One region of the Shewanella sp. SG44-6 genome, then DNA from elsewhere that is predicted to be linked to it. Evidence: predicted binding sites of a transcription regulator. Region 1 holds the regulator's gene; the other holds the start of a gene.
What was found. Region 1 encodes LexA, which represses DNA repair genes until DNA is damaged. Its sites were predicted from a motif close to TACTGTATNNNNATACAGTA; they were not measured.
Positions count from the first base shown of each region.

Region 1 (7,739 bases):
TTTCAGCCAGAAGTAATACTTGGGTAATATGACGAGGCGTGATGACAAAGTTATCATTGTCGCTCAACAAACCTTGCTCAAGCATAAAGTCTAAAACGCCATCAACATATTTAGGCACATCATCAATGCCCATAAATAACTCTGCTTTCAGCAATGGATAAAAATCCATCACGATGGCATGGATGCGCGCGCGATCGCAGTCATCATAGCGCAATAAACAACTGGCAATTAATGACGGTATCGCCATTAAATGAATAATATTATTACGGTAATAACTCATGGTGATGGCAATTTTTTCATCAACAGAAATAATCTCACCAATAGAATCTTTGGTACTAACAAACTTATTTAACGACAAACAATGATCAACAATCGACTTACCATCACCCTCGGCGACCGATGCGTAATCGGTATAAGGTACGGTTTTCAATAAGGCTAAATACAGATCAAGTTGGCGTTCTAACTGACTTCTTTCTAATGCATTTTGCTCTGAGGCTAATAACACTAAACTGGTTAATGTTACCGAGCTCGCGGCGGCAGCACCGTTAATATTGGTCATCACGCGGTTAGCGAGTAAATTAACCGATGGAGTAAACCACGATGGTTTTTGATCAGGCTCTTTCGCCAGTTCGCTACGCCATTCTGGCGCTTGTTGATTTAAGAAGTGCTGTAAGTTAATCGGCTCACCAAAATTAACATAACCTTGGCCAAAATTACCGAGTTTACGCAGCGCACCAAATAACTGCCAAACAGATTCTTTTTTCTTTTTCTTGCCGCTTAATTCTTTGTGGTAAGTGGCCACTTCCATCACATGATCATAACCTAAATACACTGGTACTAACGTCACTGGGCGCTCTATGCCGCGTAGTACACTGTTTATGGTCATTGCCAACATGCCGGTTTTAGGCGCAAGTAAACGTCCTGTACGCGAACGCCCACCTTCGGTGAAATACTCAACCGAATAACCTTTAGCAAATAACTGATCTAAATACTCACGAAATACTGCGGTATACAGTTTATTACCATTAAAGCTGCGGCGGATGAAGAATGCTCCACCACGGCGGAACATTGGCCCTGCTGGCCAAAAGTTCAAGTTAATACCGGCCGCAATATGCGGCGGAACCATACCCTGATAATACAAAATGTATGACAGCAACAAGTAATCCATATGGCTGCGATGACAAGGCACATAGACAATTTCATGGCCATCATGGTGAAGCTGTCTTACCTGTTCAGCACCTTTGATATTGATACCGCTATATAATTTATTCCATAACCAAGTGAGAAAACGCTCGGCAATGCGCACTAAACTATCTGAATAGTCTGCGGCAATTTCATCAAGGTATTCAATCGCAGTTTCACGGGCTTTTTCAGGAGATACTTTTTTGTTGACCGCCTCTTCTTCAATAGCCTTTTTAATTGAATCTGACTTTAATAAAGAGGCAAATAGCATTTGACGATTAGGTAATTGTGGCCCTGTCATAACTTTACGTTGGCGACGGAAATGTACTCGCGCGACACGAGTTAATTTATGCGCAATTCTTTTATCTGTACCGTGCTCATCAGCCATATGGCGCAGCGATAACGCATTAGAAAACTGCACAAAATTATGTCGCCCTAAAAATAAAATCATCAGCCACTTACGTAACCAAGTTGGGTTTTCTCTTTCAAAAACAGCCGCTTTCATGCTGTCTTCTTCCTTACCAGGAGTACGTCCCCAATAAAGACAAACTGGCACTAATTGAATATCGAGGTCAGCATTCTCACTATGAAGCGATAATAAACGGGTAAAATAATTAAGGAACTTCTCACCACTTTCACGTTTACCAAATAGAGGTTTACGCCCCTCTAAACACACCACTCGAGGCACTCTTAAACCATCAAGCTGTAACGGCTCATAAGGACTTGGCATACCAAATCCTTCAGTGATTTCGCTCAAGGCGGCAATATCACTAATAGATTCCGTTTTCATCAAATAAACCAAGGGCTTGGTCGGATCTATATTGAGGTCATCAAACGGATCATGGGGCACCACAATGGTCTGTACCATCCATTTTTGAACCCATTTTAATGCTTGTAAAAATATTGAATCTGGTTTTGACATGGTTATTTTCGCAACATAAGCCATTGTAATATTGTCGTATAGGATACCAGAAACCACCCTGCTTACACTATCTGGCCGACTTATCTTTACGTGTAAGCTCTCACTTTAAGACATAGTGCAAGATAAAACATATATAATAACGAATAAAAACATTAATTTAAGTTACAAAAAACCAATAAAACACAAAAAATAGTTGGTTAATACTTGCACGAACACAAACACTGTATATAATGACAGTCACTGTATAAAAAGACAGGAATCATCATGAGACCGTTAACGCCGCGCCAAGCAGAAATATTAGACTTAATTAAAAACAATATCGCCGAAACAGGTATGCCACCCACTCGTGCTGAAATTGCGAAACGTCTTGGCTTTAAAAGTGCTAATGCTGCCGAAGAGCATTTAAAAGCATTAGCCAAAAAAGGCTTTATCGAGATCATGCCTGGAACCTCTCGAGGTATTCGCTTACCTCATGAAGAACAGATTGAAACCGGTTTGCCTCTGATTGGACAAGTTGCAGCTGGTGAGCCTATTTTGGCTCAAGAGCACGTTGAACAGTATTATCAAGTCGACCCGAGCATGTTTAAACCTGCCGCAGACTTTCTGTTGCGCGTTCGTGGTGACAGCATGAAGAACATCGGTATTTTAGAAGGCGACTTACTCGCGGTTCATAAAATGCAACAAGCACGTAATGGCCAAGTTGTGGTGGCGCGTGTTGATGATGACGTCACCGTAAAACGATTTGAACAAAAAGGTAATGTGATTTATCTGCACGCAGAAAATGACGATTACACCCCGATTAAAGTTGATTTAAGTTGCCAAAGCCTAACCATCGAAGGGCTTGCCGTTGGCGTTATCCGTAATGGAGATTGGTTATGAACAAACTAATGGGCATCGCGCCACGTCACCCAGGCTTATGGGTAGATTTAGCTGAAACAGAATTGCATGGCAACCAAACCATTCGCACATTACAAACAGTCACCCAAGGTGAAGCTGAGTTGAGCCAATTGTGTAGTCAACTCGCCACATTGAGCCAACAAGGTCGATGGATTGTGTTAATTAGCCCACCACACATTGGCTATAAACATATGCTGGCAAATGCTGGCGTGAGAATGGACCGTATTTTACTGGTGCACACTAAAGACGAAGTCGAAACCTTATGGGCGATGGAAAAAGCGCTTACCAGTGGAACATCAAGTGCTGTCGTCACTTGGACAAGCTCACTTGACGCTCGTGATAGTCGTCGATTAGAAATTGTAGCTAAAAGTGCACGGGCTTTAGGTGTGGTAATTGAGGATGTGAATGCTCACTTACCTCACAAACATCAACTTGTTAGCCCTACATTAATAAATGGAACAAGTAATTTTTGCTCATTTCACTAAGCATTAACCCTTACTTACCAAGCCCTGTATTGAATTCAGGGCTTTTTTTTCATCTTTTTTCAGTCAATTAGCCAACAAAGTGATCTTGATCAATGTTTAATCTACAGCTAATGTTGTTCCCAAGGATGAAATATTATTCATCTTTAATTGGACGTGAATGACAGTGATTAAGATTACTTTCAGACAAATGAGCCAACTCAATATTGATAAGTTCAGTAGTAGGTACAAGCGTGGTGCACCGCTAATAATAAAACCGTAAACAACCTGTTTACTGCCACCAAGGTACTTTGAGGTCATCAAACTTTTTTCGGGAACCGAAAAGTTTGCATAGAGCAGAGAATTACTGTGTGACTTTTCTTTGTAATTGCTATTTGCAATGAACAGAGGAGCAGTCTTGTGAAGCAATGGTGGTATTGTTTACTGGTGGTGTTTATAGCACTTCCGCTTGGGGCATCAGAAATGTCCCTCAACATGACTCAAGGCGTGACAGATATCAGTGGTAAGGTTTATGGCCTCCACATGACGATACTTTATATCTGTTGTGCCATTGGGTTAGTGGTGTTTGGGATCATGATTTATTCAATGATTTACCATCGCAAATCAAAAGGCGCTGTTGCGGCAAATTTTCACGAAAGTACTAAAGTGGAAATAGCTTGGACCGTCATTCCTTTCATTATCTTAATCGCCATGGCTATTCCAGCCACTAAAACCTTAATTGCCATGGAAGATCCCAGCAATGCGGATCTCACCATCAAAATTACTGGGTCGCAGTGGAAATGGCATTACAGCTATTTTGATAAAGACATCGAATTTTACAGCACATTATCGACCCCCAGAGATCAAATCGATGGCATAGAGGCTAAAGGAGAGCATTATCTTCTTGAAGTCGATAAACCACTCGTACTGCCCATTAACCAAAAAGTGCGTTTTTTAATGACATCAGATGATGTGATCCACTCATGGTGGGTTCCGGCTTTTGCGGTTAAAAAAGATGCCAATCCAGGCTTTATTAATGAAGCATGGACCCGCATTGATAAGCCAGGAATTTATCGTGGCCAATGTGCCGAATTGTGCGGTAAAGACCATGGATTTATGCCAATTGTGGTGCAAGCATTATCAGAGACAGATTTTGATAATTGGTTAGTAGAGCAAAAGCAACTGGCCAGTAATGCCGCTGCTGCGGCGGCTGCATCACTGTCACAAACCTTATCTCTTGAAGAGTTAACCACCCAAGGCGAACAGATCTATCTTGCTCGTTGCGCCGCTTGTCACCAACCTAATGGTGCGGGCCTTCCAGGTGTATTCCCATCACTAATTGGCAGTCCTATCATAAAAGGCCCTGTTGCAGGTCACCTCAACATCGTCTTAAACGGTAAACCAGGAACCGCAATGCAAGCCTTTGCCAAGCAACTTACCGCCCAAGAGATTGCCGCAGTGATTACCTTTGAGCGTAATGCTTGGGGCAATAATACCGGTGATGTTGTTCAAGCTGCTGATGTGAGTAATTTCTCTGGCGGCAATGAAGCAAGTACTGAAGCAAATAAGACTGAAAGCACAATGGCCGCAACAGCAACTGAGAGCACCAATACTGCGACAGAAAAAGCGACTCAGGCTCTTGAAACCGTCGCAAAGGCTGTAACGCCAGAGGTTGTTGCCGTTGAAGATCTGCCCACCTTAACCTTGGAGCAATTAATCACTGAAGGTGAGCAGGTTTATGTCACCACTTGCGCCGCATGTCATCAAGCCACTGGTGCTGGTTTGCCAGGCGCTTTCCCTTCACTTATTGGCAGCCCTGTGGTTACCGGACCGGTTAGCGGACATATCGATATCGTTATGCACGGTAAACCAGGCACCGCGATGCAGGCATTTAGTAGTCAACTTAGCCCACAAAAGATGGCTGCGGTGATTACTTATGAGCGCAATGCGTGGGGCAATAATTCTGGCGAGGCGGTGCAACCTGCCGATGTCGCTAGCCATGGACAGTAGGGGAAGACAATGAGCACAACAACGCACGATACACTAGCTACCGCTCATGATGATCATCACGGAGCGCCGAAAGGGCTCATGCGCTGGCTACTCACAACTAATCATAAAGATATCGGTTCGCTGTACTTATGGTTTAGTTTTATTATGTTTCTCACTGGTGGCGCCATGGCAATGGTCATTCGGGCAGAGTTATTTCAGCCTGGATTACAGCTAGTAGAACCTAACTTTTTTAATCAAATGACCACGGTTCATGGTCTTATCATGGTATTTGGCGCAGTGATGCCGGCTTTTACCGGATTAGCTAACTGGTTAATTCCGATGATGATCGGTGCACCAGATATGGCTTTACCGCGGATGAATAATTGGAGCTTTTGGATTTTACCGTTCGCGTTTACCATATTACTCAGTTCGTTATTCATGGAAGGCGGTGGTCCTAACTTTGGTTGGACATTCTACGCACCGCTATCAACCACTTATAGCCCTGATAGCACCGCTCTATTTGTATTCGCCATCCATATCATGGGTATCAGCTCGATAATGGGCGCGATTAACGTTATCGTAACCATTGTTAACTTGCGCGCTCCTGGCATGACATGGATGAAACTGCCTTTGTTTGTGTGGACTTGGTTAATTACTGCCTTTTTATTAATTGCGGTGATGCCAGTGCTCGCAGGCGCAGTGACTATGGTGTTAACCGACAAGTTTTTCGGTACCAGCTTTTTCGATGCTGCAGGTGGCGGTGACCCAGTGATGTTCCAGCATATTTTCTGGTTCTTCGGTCACCCAGAAGTTTACATCATGATTTTACCCTCATTCGGCATTATCTCCGCCATTATACCGACCTTTAGCCGCAAGAAATTATTTGGCTACTCCTCTATGGTTTACGCTACGGCCAGTATTGCTGTACTGTCGTTCTTAGTATGGGCACATCATATGTTTACCACAGGCATGCCGGTATTCGCCGAGTTGTTTTTCATGTATTGCACCATGCTAATTGCGGTTCCTACTGGGGTTAAGGTGTTTAATTGGGTTGCTACCATGTGGCGCGGTTCGATGACATTTGAAACACCAATGCTATTTGCGGTGGCGTTTATCATTCTGTTTACCATTGGTGGCTTTTCCGGTTTGATGCTGGCAATCACCCCTGCTGACTTTCAGTATCACGACACTTACTTTGTAGTAGCGCATTTTCATTATGTACTGGTGACTGGGGCGATATTTTCCATTATGGCGGCGGCATATTATTGGCTGCCAAAATGGACCGGTAATATGTACAACGAAACCTTAGGCAAGTGGCATTTTTGGTGCTCAGTGATCTCTGTCAACGTGCTGTTTTTCCCAATGCACTTTTTAGGCTTGGCGGGTATGCCTCGTCGAATCCCAGATTACGCAGTACAGTTTGCCGATGTGAATCAAATTGTTTCGATTGGTGGATTTGCATTTGGTTTATCGCAGTTTATTTTTCTCGCTGTGGTGCTCAAATGTATCAAAGGTGGCAAACCGGCTGGCGATAACCCTTGGGAAGCTGCAGAAGGTTTGGAATGGACCATTGCCAGTCCAGCGCCATATCACTCGTTTACCACTCCGCCGGAGATAAAATGAGATGACACAGCCAACAAAATCAAATCGTAAGTTATTAATCATGCTGATTGCTGGATCAATTGGTATGTTTGGGTTTGGTTTTGCATTGGTACCGCTTTATGACGTGCTCTGCGATACATTGGGGATTAATGGCAAAACCCAAAATAGCGCCAGTAGCTATGAAGCGGTAGTGGTTGATAAAAGCCGTACCGTTACCATTGAATTTGTGACCCAAGTTCAGTCAGATATGCCATGGGAATTTAGCCCTAAAGTTAACCAAATAAGCGTGCATCCTGGTGAGCTCACTCACGCACAATTTTTGGTTAAAAACCTGTCTGCACACGACACAGTAGGCCAAGCAATCCCCTCAGTATCACCTGGACAAGGAGCGGCGTACTTCAATAAAACGGAATGTTTTTGCTTTAACCAACAACCCTTGGCCGCATCAGCAACTGCAGAATTACCACTGATTTTCTACGTGGACCCGGATTTACCCGCGTCTATTAATACATTGACTCTCTCTTATACCCTCTATGACATCACCGATAAACAGACGATCGTCGTAGAGCAAGGAGCAGCAAAATGACCACAAAGTATCAAACTTATTATGTGCCAAACCAAAGTGCTTGGCCGATAATCGGTGCTATAGGCTTATTTTTAATTGCATTTGGCGCAGGCACTTATGT
Region 1 is NZ_JACJER010000138.1:771-8,509, reverse strand. Features, by position in the region: gene plsB (glycerol-3-phosphate 1-O-acyltransferase PlsB) at 1-2,104, opposite strand, end outside; gene lexA (transcriptional repressor LexA) at 2,369-2,983, shown strand; gene H5185_RS18540 (cell division inhibitor SulA) at 2,980-3,486, shown strand; gene coxB (cytochrome c oxidase subunit II) at 3,883-5,472, shown strand; gene ctaD (cytochrome c oxidase subunit I) at 5,482-7,074, shown strand; gene H5185_RS18525 (cytochrome c oxidase assembly protein) at 7,076-7,639, shown strand; partial or broken gene H5185_RS18520 (cytochrome c oxidase subunit 3) at 7,636-7,739, shown strand, end outside.

Region 2 (7,739 bases), on a different contig from region 1:
ATTGCCTAATGATATATGCCGTGACCGTGCCAGTGAGTTTGTTGATATCAGCAGTGCATGGCACGCGATCCAAACGACAGTGAAAGCCGATGATGTAGTCATTGTATTTGGCTCTTTTTATACTGTCGCAGGGTTTAAATTGTTATAAACACTATTTGTTTAAGACGTCGTTTTTAGAAATCATCATAAACGTCATTTGGTTAAAGAAGGGAATTAGCTTTGAATCGTCAATTTCAAAATCGTTTGGTAGGAACCATAGTACTCGTGGCCTTGGGGGTGATTTTTTTACCTGATTTATTAGACGGTAAAAAAGCTCAGGTTGTTGAGGAGTTCACTGAAATTCCTTTACGACCAGCTAGATTAACAGCTCCAAATCGCCCTAATTCTGCTGAAAAAGTAGAAGAGTTCCAAGTATTAACGATTGCAGAACCACAAGACCTTAGCAACGATATTGTGGCATTAGGTGAAGAGGAAGCAACCAAAGAACCGGCTAAAGAAGTGGCTCAAGTAGTTGAAAAGCCTGCTGTGGTTAAAACGGTCAAAAAACCTCAAGTCCAGGTAGCGAATAAAACCTCTGCACCGATCACCGCAGGCTTTACGCTGCAGTTAGGCGGTTTTAACAATATTACTAATGTAAAAGCGTTGATTATTCAACTGCGTAAAGCCGGATTTACGGCTTACACACTGCCTAAAACACCTGTCGAGGGAAAACTCACCCGAGTGTTCGTTGGCCCTGAAGTATCAGAAGATAAACTTAAAGCTCGTCAGCAACCTATATTCAAATTAACCGGATTAAAAGGCAAAATCGTTGCCTATAATCCACAAGAACAATAACCTATTCAGACGGTATTTTGCTTGGGTGATTAATATTTACAATTTGATTGTTCTTAATCACGCAAGAATAATTTGTACAATCAGAGGTGAGAAACATCTCTGTCTCTGTTAGAATCCCGCCGTCTTGAACCCTATACCGGATCCCCATCTTCATGGTTTGGATTGATTACGCAATTATTATCGTCATCGGGTTATCAACTGTAATCAGTTTGATCCGCGGATTTGCCAAAGAAGCCATGTCTCTTGTGGTTTGGTTTGCTGCATTCTTTATCGCTAGCCAGTTTTACCTCGATCTTGCTGCTCATTTAACCCAAATGCAGGACGAGTTAGTCAGAAACGGTGTGGCGATTGCTATTCTTTTTATCATTACCCTGATCTTAGGGGCTCTCGTTAATTATTTACTCGGCCAGTTAGTGGCCAAAACAGGCTTATCGGACACAGACCGAGTGTTAGGCCTGTGTTTTGGTGCCATTCGTGGCGCGTTGATCGTTAGTGCTTTACTGTTTTTCATGGATGCGTTTACAGCATTTCCAGATTCTAAATGGTGGCACGATTCTATACTTGTACCTGAATTTGGTGTGGTTATTCAGTGGTTTTTTAACTATCTGGAAAACACGTCAAGCTTTGTACCCCAAATATAAACATAAAACACTTTACAGTGAGGAACCTTACCCATGTGTGGTATCGTCGGAATAGTAGGAAAATCAACAGTTAATCAGACCATTTATGATGCGCTAACTGTGCTTCAACATCGTGGTCAAGACGCAGCAGGTATTGTGACTGTTGACATGAATGCGTTTCGTTTACGTAAAGCAAACGGCTTAGTCAAAGATGTGTTTGAGCCTAAACATATGCAGCGTTTACAAGGCAATGCCGGTATTGGACATGTTCGTTATCCTACTGCTGGTAGCTCGAGTGCATCAGAAGCTCAACCGTTTTATGTTAACTCGCCATTTGGTATTTCGTTAGCACATAACGGTAACTTGACTAATACGATTGAACTGGCTGAAAGCCTAGTGACAAAGCGTCGTCATGTTAATACTACTTCTGACTCCGAAATCTTGTTAAACCTGTTAGCCGATGAGTTACAAGAAACGCGCAGTTTAACCTTAAGTGCTGATGAAGTGTTTGATGCTGTTGCCAAAGTGCATGCGCAAACCCGCGGTGCTTACGCTGTAGTGGCCATGATCATCGGTCAAGGTTTAGTTGCATTTCGTGACCCATTTGGTATCCGTCCATTGGTACTTGGTAAGCATGAAACGCCTACCGGCACTGAATATATGGTTGCTTCAGAAAGTGTTGCTTTAGATGCAGTTGGCTTTGAAGTGATGCGTGACGTGGCACCTGGCGAAGCTATTTATATTTCACTTGATGGGCAATTATTTACCCGTCAATGTGCTGCAGATCCTAGCTATGCTCCGTGTATTTTCGAATTCGTGTATTTTGCACGTCCTGATTCGAGCATTGATAAAGTGTCTGTTTATGCTAGTCGTGTAAACATGGGCGCCAAGTTGGGCGAAAAAATTAAGAAAGAATGGGAAGATCATGACATTGATGTGGTTATTCCTATTCCTGAAACCTCGTGTGATATCGCCTTAGAAATTGCCCGTTGCATGGATCTACCGTATCGCCAAGGTTTTGTTAAAAACCGCTATATTGGTCGTACGTTTATCATGCCTGGTCAGCAAGAACGTAAAAAATCAGTTCGTCGTAAATTGAATGCGATTAACACTGAGTTTAAAGGCAAAAACGTACTATTAGTTGATGACTCAATAGTACGTGGTACTACGTCTGAGCAGATTATTGAAATGGCGCGTGAAGCAGGAGCAAAGAAAGTGTACTTTGCATCAGCAGCTCCTGAAATCCGTTTCCCGAATGTCTATGGTATCGATATGCCGACCTCAAATGAGCTTATTGCTCATGGTCGTGATGCTGACGAAATTGCTAAAATCATTGGTGCCGATGGCATTATTTTCCAAGACTTAAGCGACTTAATTGAAGCCGTAAGAATGGAAAATCCAGAGATTAAGCGTTTTGAAACATCAGTGTTTGATGGTCATTACATTACTAATGACGTTGACCAAGCTTACTTGGACCATTTAACACAATTACGTAATGATGATGCCAAAGCTAACCGCTCAAAAGACATTGGAACTAACTTAGAAATGCACAACGAGTGTCATCCATAAGCTAGCCAGGTTTTCATAGCCATAGAAAGCCAGCATGAAAATGCTGGTTTTTTTATGTCCGCTTTAAACACTCGGTATTACTTGATAACAGACGATAACAAGATAGATTCTCGATACTAGGTCGCTTCGCGGCTAGTAGCCGTAAGATCGATAAGATCGATGACAAGTGATAACCTGAGAATACAAGCGCATCGGATTTAAGGGCTCGCTTTCATATATGACCATACAGCAATATTGTCTACACCTTCTATCAGACATCATTAGTTCGCCTTCAATCAGATAGCGATTGCTATCACCGCAACCAGATATGATTATTACAGCATCAGTCCGATAGCGATTACTTTCATCGTCAGACGAATATGTCTGCTACTCCATCAATCAAATAGCGATTACTTTTATCGTCAACCAGATATGATTCCTTTTACCGTCATCCCGGTAATGCTTTTGAGCCGGGATCCAGCGTCTAAAATAGCGCCGTACTCTAGGAGGTCGACGTCCGTTCTTTACGCTCGACTTGTGCTTTAATTGCTAGATAATCTTGCAACGCCTGTGATGCTTTTTGCGGATTCGACAGGGTTATTTTTTGATAGTGAGTCAGCACTTTGTGTAAATATCGTATAGCAATATTGCGCTCGTGGTCATTGTTACATTGCCAAAATTTATCGCCCACAGCGCTAATGTTAGTGGTAGAACTATCACTATCACTTTCTATTCGCGACGATGTACTGTCACGCCTCACATAGATAATTTCATAAAAGCGGCGATTTTCTTCAATCAGTTTTTCATCAATTAAACGGCAATCAAGTTCAATGAGTTGGTGGCGAAGTTCGTACTGGTGATGGACCGGACACAAGATAAAATCAATTTGACGGTTAGGGTGCAATTGGCAAAGTGTATTCACTAACTCGATCATCAAATCTCCGCCAATACCAGCAATGATCACTAATGGGGTTTGCTCATCTTGCTCCAGAGGTATCGCTGACACATCTAAACAATGTACTTGCCATTGATTGGCAGTTTGCCGTGGGTAAAAAAGTTCAAGCTTAGCGGTTAACTGCTGCATTAATGCCGGCACAATATCGACAAAATGGATCGTGTTTGCAGCATCCCTATCGAGTAATGCCGCACCAAGAAATCCATGGTCGCAACAACAATCCCAAATATGGCTATAACCCATGGGGATCATACTGTTGATTTGTGCTAAACGCTGGCCGAGTTTCATCTGTTCATCGTGTTTGGGATTTAAGCTGCGTATTGTAATATTTTGACGATATAAGTGGTGAATTATTTCGTATTTGCAGCTTGGCGTATTTAGCGCTAATCTATACTGTAAATTTATACAGTTAAGCGGTGCCATTGAGTTTTATCTAATTGAACTTTAGCACCCTAATAATGGATTATGATTCTATATATTGCTGAAAAACCCAGTCTCGGTCGTGCTATTGCCGATGTTCTGCCAAAACCACATAAAAAAGGTGATGGCTTTATCACTGCCGCCAATGGTGATTGCGTGTCATGGTGTATTGGCCATTTATTGGAGCAAGCCGAACCTGATGCTTACGATGATGCATTTAAATCATGGAAGCTAGAACATTTGCCCATAGTGCCACAAACGTGGAAGCTCATGCCTAAAACCAAAACTCGCAGTCAACTTACTGTGCTGCGTAAACTGGTTAAGCAAGCCTCAGTAATCATTAATGCTGGCGATCCAGATCGTGAAGGGCAGTTGCTGGTGGATGAAGTGATTGCTTATTTAGGCGTCAAGGGTGACAAGCTCAATCAAGTTCAGCGACTATTAATTAGTGATTTAAATCCACAAGCAGTCAAACGTGCGTTAGGGCAGTTACGCAGTAATCGTGAGTTTATTCCTTTATCGACTTCTGCATTAGCCCGCAGCCGCGCTGATTGGCTATATGGCATGAACATGACTCGTGCTTATACCATTCAAGGGCGCAAAGTGGGTTACCAAGGCGTGTTGTCTGTTGGCCGAGTGCAAACGCCTTTGCTTGGCTTAGTGGTGCGCCGTGATGATGAGATTGCCGATTTCAAGCCAAAGTCTTTTTATGAAGTGCTGGCCCATCTGGTTACCGAGCAGCAACAAACCTTTACCGCCAAATGGCAACCGAGTGAAGCCTGCCAACCATACATGGATGAAGATGGCAGAGTGTTAGCCAAAGGCTTAGCTGAAAATGTCGTTGCTCGTATTAATGGTAAACCAGCGCAAGTGACTAAACTTGAAGCCAAAGATAAGCGCCAAAACCCACCATTACCCTACAGCTTATCAGCATTGCAAATAGACGCAGCTAAACGTTTTGGCCTCTCAGCAAAAGAGGTACTTGATACTTGCCAAAGTTTGTATGAGCGTCATAAATTAATTACCTATCCGCGTTCAGACAGTCGCTATTTACCTAAAGAGCAACATGCTTTGGCACCAAAAGTATTGGACGCGGTACTCAAAGGTGCTGCTGCATTAGTTGATGGTTGTGAAGCACCAAATGCCAAGCTTAAGTCTAAAGCTTGGGATGACAGTAAAGTCGATGCTCACCATGCCATTATACCCACAGAGAAAGTTGCTAATTTGTCATCGTTATCCAGTAACGAAGCCAAGTTATATCAACACGTTGCGAGGCAATATTTAGCCCAGTTTTACCCAGCTCATATGTATGCTGAAACCGCTGTGGAAGTGACTATTGCTGGAGGTTTGTTTACCACTAAAGCGCGTCAAGACAAAAGCTTAGGCTGGAAACAACTGTATAAGCGTGCGACCACAGTAAATCAAGCGAGTTCTAATTCTAGTTCAACTAGCAGCGATGACGATAACGACGACACGGTACAATCATTACCGCCGCTGGTTAAAGGGCAAATACTCCAATGTGAGCGTGGTGAATTACTAGAAAAAATGACTCAAGCGCCGAAGCATTTTACCGACGCGACATTATTAAGCGCTATGACTGGCATTAGCCGTTATGTGACAAACAGCGATATTAAGAAAATTCTTAAAGAAACTGATGGCTTAGGCACTGAAGCGACTCGTGCTGGGATTATTGAATTACTGTTTAAGCGCGGTTATTTAGTTCGCCAAGGTAAATCAATACTGGCTACACCTGTGGGTGTTGGTTTGATCCGCAGTTTACCTGAATCTGCAACCACACCAGACATGACCGCATTATGGGAAAATAGCCTCGATGCCATCAGTCAAAAAAGGCTTAAGTATGATGCGTTTATGCAGCCATTACTCAGCCAATTAGATAACCTAATTACCCAAGCATCGAGTCAGTTACCTTCTGCATTACAAGGTGTTGCCAGAAGTGCACCAAAGCGCAGCTTTAAAAAGCCATATAAAAAGAAAACTAAAGCGAAAAGTTAACAGGGTGGCAAGCGATGAAAATTGTTAAGAGGGATGATGACAGGCAAACTTACCCAGGCTAGTAGCCTTGGCCAGACTAGGTTGGTGACGACATGTTTTAAAACAGTCAGGTGTCAAAGAAAGATTATTGCCAGTAACCTATCAACATCTTCTTAGAAGTATAGGGGCAAGCTTGATTAGGCAAAATACAAGTTTGAAGAGCAATAAAGGTGATGCTAGCTAGGCTGATTTTATGTTTTATGAAATCTGGCCGGGCCGTGAATTATGCCAAGTTCCTATGGAGACTTAGTATTAAGCTGATTATGTAGCAATGGCAGAGGGTGCGATAATTGAATCTACGCTACATGAAATGGCCGTTTTCGTGAATAATCGTCAGTGTGATCAACTGAAGTGATTTTAATCGCAAAGTAGAACCAAAATGTTCTACTTTTTTTGTCGATTTTTTTAAGACTCCTGTGAGACACTCAGAAGATAAACTCTGGTGAAGAATCAGTATTAATAGACAGGGATAAGCGCCACAATGGAAATTCGGTTTACTCAGCTGCAATGCCGTTCGTCTAGTGTCACCATGAACATTGAAGATTGGCTCATTGAATCACAACAATCTTGGGGCGTGTTTAGTACCGAAGGTGATTTAGGCGCCATATTGGGCCAGTTATTGACTCAGCAAGCACAAGATAACGCTTTGGCCTATTCTGGCATACTATCGGGTGTTGACTACTCGCAGGTCGCTTTGGTGTCACTGCATGAACAGCAGCTGTTACTCGAACAGATTCTTGAGCAAGATGACAGCGAGGCTTTAGGCTACATCGACCCTAATACTAGCGTTTATGGGGTGATTTTTACCCTATGTGATGATCACGTACTGACAAAGCGCTTATTAGAACAGCTGGATCTCACTCGGTTAAGCGATAGCCAGTTTACTCAGCTTTCTACCGGTGAAAGTCGCCGAGTCATGCTGGCCCGTGCTGTGGCAACCCAAGTGCCATTTTTAGTCCTCGACGAACCTTATGCAGGGCTTGATGTGGGCCATCGACAAGCGTTAAGTCAATATTTACAGCTGTTGTCGCAAACGGTACAAATGCTGGTGGTCGTGTCACGTGAAGAAGATATGCCTGACTGGATTGAGCATGTTGCGATGTTTAATCATGGCGCGTTAGACAGCATAATGACTAAGACTGAGTGGGATAATCATCCGCTGATTAGTCAACTTACAGCGCAATCAGGCCAACAAAGTGAAGATATGTTGGCCCTTATTCGTCGTCACAGACATAAGCCCTTATTCGCAAATCCGGTCTTTCAGTTACACAATGGCCGAGTGGCTTACAGTGACAAAGTGATTTTTTCTG
Region 2 is NZ_JACJER010000017.1:8,768-16,506, forward strand. Features, by position in the region: gene folC (bifunctional tetrahydrofolate synthase/dihydrofolate synthase) at 1-148, shown strand, start outside; gene H5185_RS05030 (SPOR domain-containing protein) at 220-834, shown strand; gene H5185_RS05035 (CvpA family protein) at 987-1,475, shown strand; gene purF (amidophosphoribosyltransferase) at 1,509-3,023, shown strand; gene H5185_RS05045 (tRNA (adenine(22)-N(1))-methyltransferase TrmK) at 3,505-4,245, opposite strand; gene H5185_RS05050 (DNA topoisomerase III) at 4,423-6,390, shown strand; gene H5185_RS05055 (ATP-binding cassette domain-containing protein) at 6,911-7,739, shown strand, end outside.
Region 2: the regulator LexA is predicted to act here: its motif matches at 4,349-4,368, upstream of H5185_RS05050 (DNA topoisomerase III).